One region of the Limnohabitans sp. TEGF005 genome, then DNA from elsewhere that is predicted to be linked to it. Evidence: predicted binding sites of a transcription regulator. Region 1 holds the regulator's gene; the other holds the start of a gene.
What was found. Region 1 encodes NrdR, which represses ribonucleotide reductase genes. Its sites were predicted from a motif close to CACNANATNTNGTG; they were not measured.

Region 1 (4,385 bases):
GATCACTCTGACGTGGAGCGCGGCGGCCGTTGGGCCACCCCAGAACCACTGGGAAGCGCACAGCCCGGAACTGGTCAACAAACCCAGAAACGGGTTTTCAGCCGTTCGCCTGGGCAGCCCTTGTCGGGGACTTTTCACAAGTCGCCTGCCAAGGTTCCATCATTTGAAGGACTGCCATGTACAACCGTAATATCCTGATTGAACAAACCGATCCCGAAATCTTTGCCGCCATCCAGGCCGAGAACGCGCGTCAAGAACACCACATCGAGCTGATTGCCAGCGAAAACTACGCTTCGCCCGCTGTCATGGCCGCGCAAGGCAGCCAGTTGACCAACAAATACGCCGAAGGCTATCCAGGCAAGCGCTACTACGGTGGTTGCGAGCATGTGGACGTGGCCGAGCAACTGGCCATTGACCGCATCAAGCAAATTTTTGGCGCCGAAGCCGCCAACGTCCAGCCCCATTGCGGCGCATCGGCCAACGAAGCGGTGTTTCTGGCCTTCTTGAAACCCGGCGACACCATCATGGGCATGAGCCTGGCCGAAGGCGGTCACCTGACGCACGGCATGCCGCTGAACATTTCGGGCAAGTGGTTCAACGTCGTGTCTTATGGCCTGGACAAGAACGAAGCCATCGACTACGAGGCGATGGAAGCCAAAGCCCGCGAAACCAAACCCAAGCTGATCATCGCTGGCGCTTCGGCCTACAGCCTGCACATCGACTGGGCACGCTTTGCCAAAGTGGCCAAAGAAGTTGGCGCGATCTTCATGGTCGACATGGCCCACTACGCCGGTCTCATTGCCGCGGGCCAATACCCCAACCCCGTGCCCCACGCCGATGTGGTGACCTCCACCACCCACAAGAGCCTGCGCGGCCCTCGCGGCGGCATCATCTTGATGAAGGCCGAGCACGAAAAAGCCATCAACAGCGCCATCTTCCCCGGCCTGCAAGGCGGCCCGCTGATGCATGTGATCGCAGCCAAGGCTGTGGCTTTCAAGGAAGCGCTGGCGCCCGAGTTCAAAGCCTACCAAGCCCAGGTGATCAAGAACGCGCAAATCATTGCCGAAACCTTGACCCAGCGCGGTCTGCGCATCGTGAGCGGCGGCACGCAAAGCCACGTCATGCTGGTGGACTTGCGTGCCAAAGGCATCACGGGCAAAGTGGCCGAAGCCGCTTTGGGCAACGCCCACATGACGATCAACAAGAACGCCATCCCGAATGACCCAGAAAAGCCATTCGTGACCAGCGGCGTGCGCATCGGCACACCGGCCATGACGACCCGCGGTTTCAAGGACGAAGAAGCCCGCGCCACGGCCCACCTGATCGCCGACGTGCTGGACAACCCGCGGGACGAGGACAATCTGGCCGCCGTGCGCGCCAAGGTGCACGCCCTGACCAGCCGCTTCCCGGTCTACGGCTGATCGGTCGGCGCGATGAAATGCCCTTTTTGCGGTCACCTCGAAACCCAAGTGGTCGAGACACGGCTGGCCGAAGACGGGGATTTCATCCGCCGTCGCCGTCAATGTGGGGCGTGTGAAAAGCGCTTCACCACTTACGAAAAGCCGGAAGTCAACTTTCCGGCCATCGTCAAAAAAGACGGCCGACGCATCGAGTATCAACGCGAAAAACTGCGTGCCAGCCTCAACCTGGCCCTGCGCAAGCGGCCTGTCAGCACAGAACAGGTCGACGGTGCCATCGAGCGCATCGAAGAAAAGCTGCTCAACCCGGGCAACCGTGAAGTGGCATCGCACCACATCGGCGAGTTGGTCATGCGCGAGCTGAAAAAACTCGACAAAGTGGCCTATGTGCGCTTTGCCAGCGTGTACCGCAACTTTGAAGACATTGACGCCTTCAAGACGCTGGTGGACGAAGTTCAAAGCTGACGCGCAACATCACCCTGCCGACAGGCCGGGCACCAGCTCATGGGCAGCTCGGCGGTGTGTATTTCTGTATCCGGGGCTTGCCCAAGGCATTGCTGACCACCTGCCAACCCACCGACGACGAGGCCTGGCAAAAGCGCCATGTGCCAGCCATGAAAGCCCCGTTTGTGCTCATGCTGCGGCCCTCGGCACCATAAGAAAAGTACGCCTTCACCGTATTGGTGACACCCAATTGCACGACCGGTGGCACAGGTGCATGCACTTCGACCACCACCTCCCCTGAATCGTGCAGGCCATTGTCGTTCGCATCCACAAACACCAGCCAGCCTTGCTGCCAATGGCCGTTGGCATCGCATGTGCCATCGGTCGCCCTTGCGCACAGGCTCACCCGCTGCTGACGGCGCAAGGCCTCTGAACGGGCCAGGACCAAACTGTCCAGAAACCCTTCAGCCTGGGCTTGCAGCTGATGCCGTGCCCGCACGTCCAACAAAGCAGGTACTGCCATGGCGACCAGAATGCCCAGCAAAGCCAGCACCACCAAAGCCTCCAGCAGGGTGAAACCCCGCGCGCTGCAGCGGTCACAGGGAGCTTGACGGCATGTGAAGAAAGAGCGCATGGTTTTCTCACGGGTGATTTTGGACAGCCATGCCCAAACAAGTTGCTGCATCTTTGCGGACTGTACAAGGTGAATACAGAAGACCACAATCCATCAGCACACCAGGGAGACAACGCATGCCAATGCCACGGAGGGGTCCAAACACCCCGTTGAGCACACGCAGCACATGCAGCACACGCAGCAAAGGCTGGACGTTGGCCGAACTGCTGATCAGCTTGGCCCTGATGAGCGTGCTCGCTGCGCTGGCCCTGCCCGCTTACCAGCAACAACAACGCCAGGCAAGACGCACCGATGGGCAAGCGGCCTTGCTCCAGTTGCAAATGGAACAAGCACGTTGGCGCGGCACACATGAAAGCTACGCCGACTCGCTGACGGCCTTGGGCTGGGCCAGCGACCGATCCCCTTTGGGACATTACCAAATCACCCTGTCAGATGCCACAGCCGATGGCTATACCGCGCAGGCCGTGGGCCTGGTTGGCCAGGCGGCAGACCGCGACTGCAGCACTTTGCGCTTGAGCTGGCAGGGCACGGCGACAGCCATCTTCGGTGCGGGCGAACACCCTGACAGCGACCCTGCTCGCTGCTGGCGGCGATGACATACAAGCAACACCCGCTTGAAAAAGGCGAAACACTGACAGGACTGCTCGTGGGCATGTCGGTGGGTTTGGTCGTTCTGGCCGCAGGCAGCGCCATGCTGGCCAACCACTTGCGCGGTCACCGTGCTGCCTTGCAAGACAGCCACTTGCACACCGACCTGCGCTCGGCCACGGACTGGATGGCCAGAGAACTGCGCAAGGCCCAATACACAGCCAATGCCTGGCAAACCCGATCCCCCACGGCTTGCAATGACCCGTTTTGCCAAGATGGGCAAGACTTCAGCATCGAGGGCAGCAGGATCGACTTCAGCCATGACCGCAACCACAATGGCCAGCGGGACAACGACGAATGCATAGGCTTTCGTCAGGTCGGCACCGCATTGCAAGCACGCAGGACATGCAACTCGAGCGGGAGTTGGCAAGCCATCACCGACAGCGCCAATCTGAGCATCACCGCGCTGAACTGGCAACTGCACTGCGAAATGCGCAATGGCTGGCTGCATCGCAGCGTTCAAATGGACTTGACGGCGCAGTGGCCCGGCGATGCCTCTCGACAGGTCAGCCTGTCGCAAACCATCCATTTGCGCAACGACTTGCCCGCCAGCAAGCAGGCGCTGTTTTGCCCATGACAAAGCACCATCCCTCACGGCCCCAAGGTGGGGCCATCACCTTGCTGGTGGCCATCGGCCTGGTGATTCTGGCCAGCTTGACCAGTTTTTACAGCGCTCGCAGTGTGTTGATCGACCAACTGGCCAGCCACAACCACGCACACGCCAGCCAGGCGCGACTGGCGGCCGATGCGGCCTTGGCCAATGCACAGGCCGTGATTGCGAACAGCAGCTTCAATGCCCATGCGCTGTTGACCACGCGCACCGTCTGCCCTGCGGGAATAAGCGGCCCACAGTGGCAATGCAGCGCCCTGAGCGTCATGCCGCATCCCGCCCTGCCCCAGGCCGCACTGAGCGCCACTGCCGTGCGCGATCTGGTTCAGTCACCGCACGTTCTCACGGTGCATGCCAGCGCCAGCATCGCTGGCCAAAACAGCCAGGCACGCGCGCGTGAAAGCTTGTTCGTGCCCTTTGTGGCCCCCGCACCGGGTTTGGCGGCGCCTGCGGCGCTGGTGCTGAACGGCTGTGTCAGCGAAGCAGCGGGGGCCAGCCTGCGCGTGTGCCCCCTCACCCAAAACGGTGAGGCCTGCAGCGGCACAGCAAAAGCGCCTGCCGTGCAAACGCACTTTGTGGTGGACACCGACCACAACGGCAGTATCTCCAGTGCCGAAAAAAATGCCTGTCT
Region 2 (4,385 bases), 800 kb from region 1:
GGCCGGTTTCAAACAACATCGACAGCATCTTGCGCCACAGGTCGGTCGCAGGCACGGTCTTGCTGGGTTTGATCTCGCCGCGCTCGGCTTTTTGTTCGTAAGCCACATAGGCTTTTTCGAAGGCCAAGCCGAACAGGTCGTGCAGGTCAGGCACATCGGAGGGCGAGAACAAGGTCCAGCTGCCTTTTTCCATGACGCGGCGCATGAACAGGTCGGGGATCCAGTTGGCCGTGTTCATGTCGTGCGTGCGGCGACGGTCATCGCCCGTGTTTTTGCGCAGTTCCAGAAACTCTTCGATGTCCAAGTGCCAGGTTTCCAGATAAGTGCAGACCGCACCTTTGCGCTTGCCGCCTTGGTTCACGGCCACAGCCGTATCGTTCACGACTTTCAGGAAAGGCACAACGCCTTGCGACTCGCCGTTGGTGCCCTTGATGTGCGAGCCCATGGCGCGCACGCGGGTCCAGTCGTTGCCCAAGCCGCCGGCAAATTTGGACAGCAAGGCGTTTTCTTTGATGGACTCGTAAATGCCATCCAAGTCGTCTGGCACGGTGGTCAGGTAGCAGCTCGACAGTTGTGAGCGCAAGGTGCCGCTGTTGAACAGCGTGGGCGTGGAAGACATGAAGTCAAACGAAGACAGGATTTCGTAGAACTCGATGGCACGGGCTTCACGGTTGATTTCGTTGAGCGACAGGCCCATGGCGACGCGCATGAAAAACGCTTGCGGCATCTCAATGCGGTTCTTGCGAACGTGCAAAAAGTAGCGGTCATACAGGGTTTGCAGACCCAGGTAATCAAATTGCAGGTCGCGCTCTGGCTTGAGGGCCGTGGCCAGTTTAGCCAGGTCAAATTGCAACAGTTTTTCATCAAGCAGGTCGTTGTCCACGCCTTTTTGGATGAATTTCGGGAAGTAGTTGATGTACTCCTCGGCCATTTGGTCCTGAGTCACTTCCTTGCCCAAAATTTCCTTGGCAATGGTGTGCATCAACAGGCGCGCGGTGACGTAGGTGTAGTCCGGGTCTTTTTCGATCAGCGTGCGCGAAGCCAGGATGGACGCCTTGTAAACCTCTTCCATGGGCACACCGTCGTACAGGTTGCGCATGGTTTCGGCCACGATGGGCTCAGGGCTGACATCTTTGCCCAAACCGGCACAAGCGTTGACCATCAGGGATTTGAGGTAATCCAGATCCAACGCGACACGCTGGCCGCCATCAATGACGTGCAGACGAGGCTCGGCGGTTACGGGGGTCGTTTCTTGTTGATGCTGGACGCGCTCTTGTGTGCGACGCTCGCGGTACAGCACATAAGCGCGTGCGACTTCGTGGTTGCTGCTGCGCATCAAGCCCAATTCAACTTGGTCTTGCACGTCTTCAATGTGGAAGGTGCCGCCGCCTGGACGTGAACGAACCAAAGCACGGACCACGTTTTGGGTCAACTCTTCGACCACTTCACGAACGCTGGCCGATGCGGCACCTTGCGTGCCGTGTACAGCCAAGAACGCCTTCATCAGTGCCACGGCGATTTTGTTCGGCTCGAAAGGCACCACAGCGCCATTGCGGCGAATGATCTGGTAGTGGGCCAGTGCTTGCAGGCCGGGAACGCTGTTTTGTCCTGCTTCAGGCTGGCGCATCAGGGCTGGTGATGGTGTGGCGATGTTTTGGTCTGTTTGCATGGTCATTTCTTTGAATTTTGATGATCTTTGGGTCCGGGGCAAGGCGCTTGAGCGGACATTTCGTTAGGGTGTGAAAATTTGTAATAGACACTATATCTGGTGTCTGGCATCTGCACAAGCCACTACAGGTAGTGTACCGGGCCGTTTTGCCCGCTTGCTCGAAATGGGCAAATAAATGTCTGGCCAGCCGTTTGGGCCTGTGTCTTTCATGTTCTGAAAAGATGCCCGCAAAGGCTTGTTTTTTCAGGCTTTCAAGCGGCCAATTCAGGCCCTATGCGGCTAGCCGAGCACATTTCGCTTTGAAAGCCTTGATTTGAGTGTTCGCTGGAGTGCGGGTGGACAGTCGGCCTGAAACGCGCCGCCCATTTTTGGTGCAGGGCGATACCGTGAAAATATTTTTCTGCCGTGGCTAGCAGGCCGAAATCAGGGAAAAACCTGAGGCGAAAAATCCAACAGTCGCTTCATGTGCGCCCAGTCGAAGCCGGGGCCTGGGTCTTGTTTGCGACCGGGGGCAATGTGTTCGTGCCCGGCAATGTGTGCGATGGGGTAGTTGCAGCGCAGCTCATGGCACAGCTGGGCCAAACACCGGTATTGGGCATCTTCAAAAGTGTCGCCTTCCAGGCCTTCGAGTTCGATGCCGATCGAGTCGTCGTTGCAGTTGGTCCGTCCACGGTAGGTCGACTGACCCGCATGCCAGGCCCGATCGTCGCAGCTGACGAATTGCCACAGGCTGCCATCGCGGCGTATATAGAAGTGTGACGAGACCTCCAGCCCCCGGATGGACTGAAAGTAAGGGTGCTCATCCCAATCGAGCCGGTTGGTGAACAGGCGCTGCACCGCATCGCCACCGTATTGCCCGGGCGGCAAACTGATCGAGTGGATCACCAGCAGATCAATGCAGGCTGGGGTCGGGCGTGGGCCGAAGTTGGGGGATTCGAGCCGCTGAGCTTGGGGGTGCCAACCTTGCTTCCAGGCTGAGGCGGCGCTGTTGTCGCAAGCAGGCAGGTGCATGGCCTTTGAGGTGTCAGCCCGGGTTGCGGTCTTGCGCCGCAGCGCGATGCTCGGCGCTGCAGTAAAGGCCTTTTTGCCCCGTGACCGCCTCTTCGTGGGGCAAATGGATGCCGCAGTGGGCGCAGGTCACCATTTCGGAGGGCTTGGGCGCTTGTGCTGTTGGGCCGGGTGCGGACTGTTTGGCGGTCCGACCTCGCTTGAGCGCCCAGATCACCACCAAGACGACCAGCAATAAAAACAGGTACTTCATCCCATGCGTCCCAGCAAAATTTCCATCACAAACCGGGAACCTGCATAAGACAGCAGCAGCAAGGCGGCCCCGATGTAAAGCACCCGCACGGCCCGGCGACCACGCCAGCCCCACTGGCTGCGCCCGATCAACAGCATGGCAAAGGTCAACCAAGACAACAGGGCAAAAATGGTTTTGTGGTCCCAGCGCCAATGGCCTTGTCCTTGGCCGTAAAGCGCGTCACCAAACAAAACACCGGCCACCAAGGTGGCGGTCAGCAGTGCAAAACCCGCAGAGACAAAACGAAAAGTCAGGCGCTCGAGCGTCAGCAGGGGCAAACCATTGTCGGCATCTTGTGCCAAGCGGATGTCGTGCTCGGCACGCGTCATCATCCAGGCATGCACCACGGCGGCGGCAAACATGCCGTAAGCCGATAGGCCCAAAGCCCAGTGCAGTGGCAACCAAGCCGATGCTTGGGCCGACAGCGGCGTGCCCGGAAAAAACCAGGCGAGCACGACAGCCAAGCTGCCCAAGCCCCCCATGGCCCAGCGGGCTTTGAACTTTGGGAAGAACTGGCTCTCCACCATGTAGGCGGTCACGACCAGCCAAGCGGTCACTGAAATCGCAGGCGCAAAACCAAAGTGAACCGGGCCAGACAGCAGACTCAGCAAAGCCACCGCATGGGCGATCCAAGCCAGCCAAAGCAGGCGGCGAGCATGCGCGTCATTCAGCCGCCCAGAGGCCAATGCAGGAAACCCATAGGCCACAGCGGCCAGCGCGGTGGCAGGCAGCATCCAAAATGGGGGACTCGCTAAAATCATGGGTCCGAGTTTAGCCTTTCAGGTGCAGCCACAGGGGCTTTGCCATCATGCTGAACCGGTTATTTCTGGATTCCCTCCCATGGCCTCCGCCCTGACCGACAAACTCTCGCGCCTCGTCAAGACCCTCAGTGGGCAGGCGCGCATCACCGAATCCAATGTGGCCGACATGTTGCGCGAAGTGCGCATGGCCTTGCTGGAGGCCGACGTGGCCCTGCCCGTGGTGCGCGACTTCATCGCCCGCGTGAAAGACAAAGCCCTTGGACAAGAGGTGATGGGGGCGCTCAAACCCGGCCAAGCCTTGGTGGGTGTGGTCAACCGCGAGTTGGCCGCCACCATGGGCGAGGGGGTTTCAGACATCAACCTGGCCGCTCAACCGCCCGCCGTGATTTTGATGGCGGGTTTGCAAGGTGCGGGTAAAACCACCACCACCGCCAAGCTGGCCAAGCACCTGATTGAAAAGCGCAAGAAGAAAGTGCTCACGGTGTCAGGCGACGTGTACCGCCCAGCCGCCATCGAACAGCTCAAGACCGTGACCGCGCAAGCGGGGGCCGAGTGGTTCCCCAGCACGCCCGAGCAAAAGCCGATTGACATCGCACGCGCGGCCATCGACTACGCCCGAAAGCATTTCTTTGACGTGTTGTTGGTGGACACGGCG

Region 2: the regulator NrdR is predicted to act here: its motif matches at 1,758-1,771, upstream of ACZ5RG_RS10870 (ribonucleoside-diphosphate reductase subunit alpha).

What each region holds. Positions count from the first base shown of each region.
Region 1 is NZ_AP029226.1:1,445,366-1,449,750, forward strand. Features, by position in the region: ZMP/ZTP riboswitch at 1-122, shown strand, start outside; gene glyA (serine hydroxymethyltransferase) at 177-1,421, shown strand; gene nrdR (transcriptional regulator NrdR) at 1,434-1,883, shown strand; gene ACZ5RG_RS06940 (GspH/FimT family pseudopilin) at 1,921-2,496, opposite strand; gene ACZ5RG_RS06945 (type IV pilin protein) at 2,646-3,092, shown strand; gene ACZ5RG_RS06950 (PilW family protein) at 3,089-3,721, shown strand; gene ACZ5RG_RS06955 (hypothetical protein) at 3,718-4,385, shown strand, end outside.
Region 2 is NZ_AP029226.1:2,241,950-2,246,334, reverse strand. Features, by position in the region: gene ACZ5RG_RS10870 (ribonucleoside-diphosphate reductase subunit alpha) at 1-1,669, opposite strand, end outside; gene ampD (1,6-anhydro-N-acetylmuramyl-L-alanine amidase AmpD) at 2,093-2,680, opposite strand; gene ACZ5RG_RS10860 (PP0621 family protein) at 2,694-2,930, opposite strand; gene ACZ5RG_RS10855 (cytochrome C assembly family protein) at 2,927-3,730, opposite strand; gene ffh (signal recognition particle protein) at 3,810-4,385, shown strand, end outside.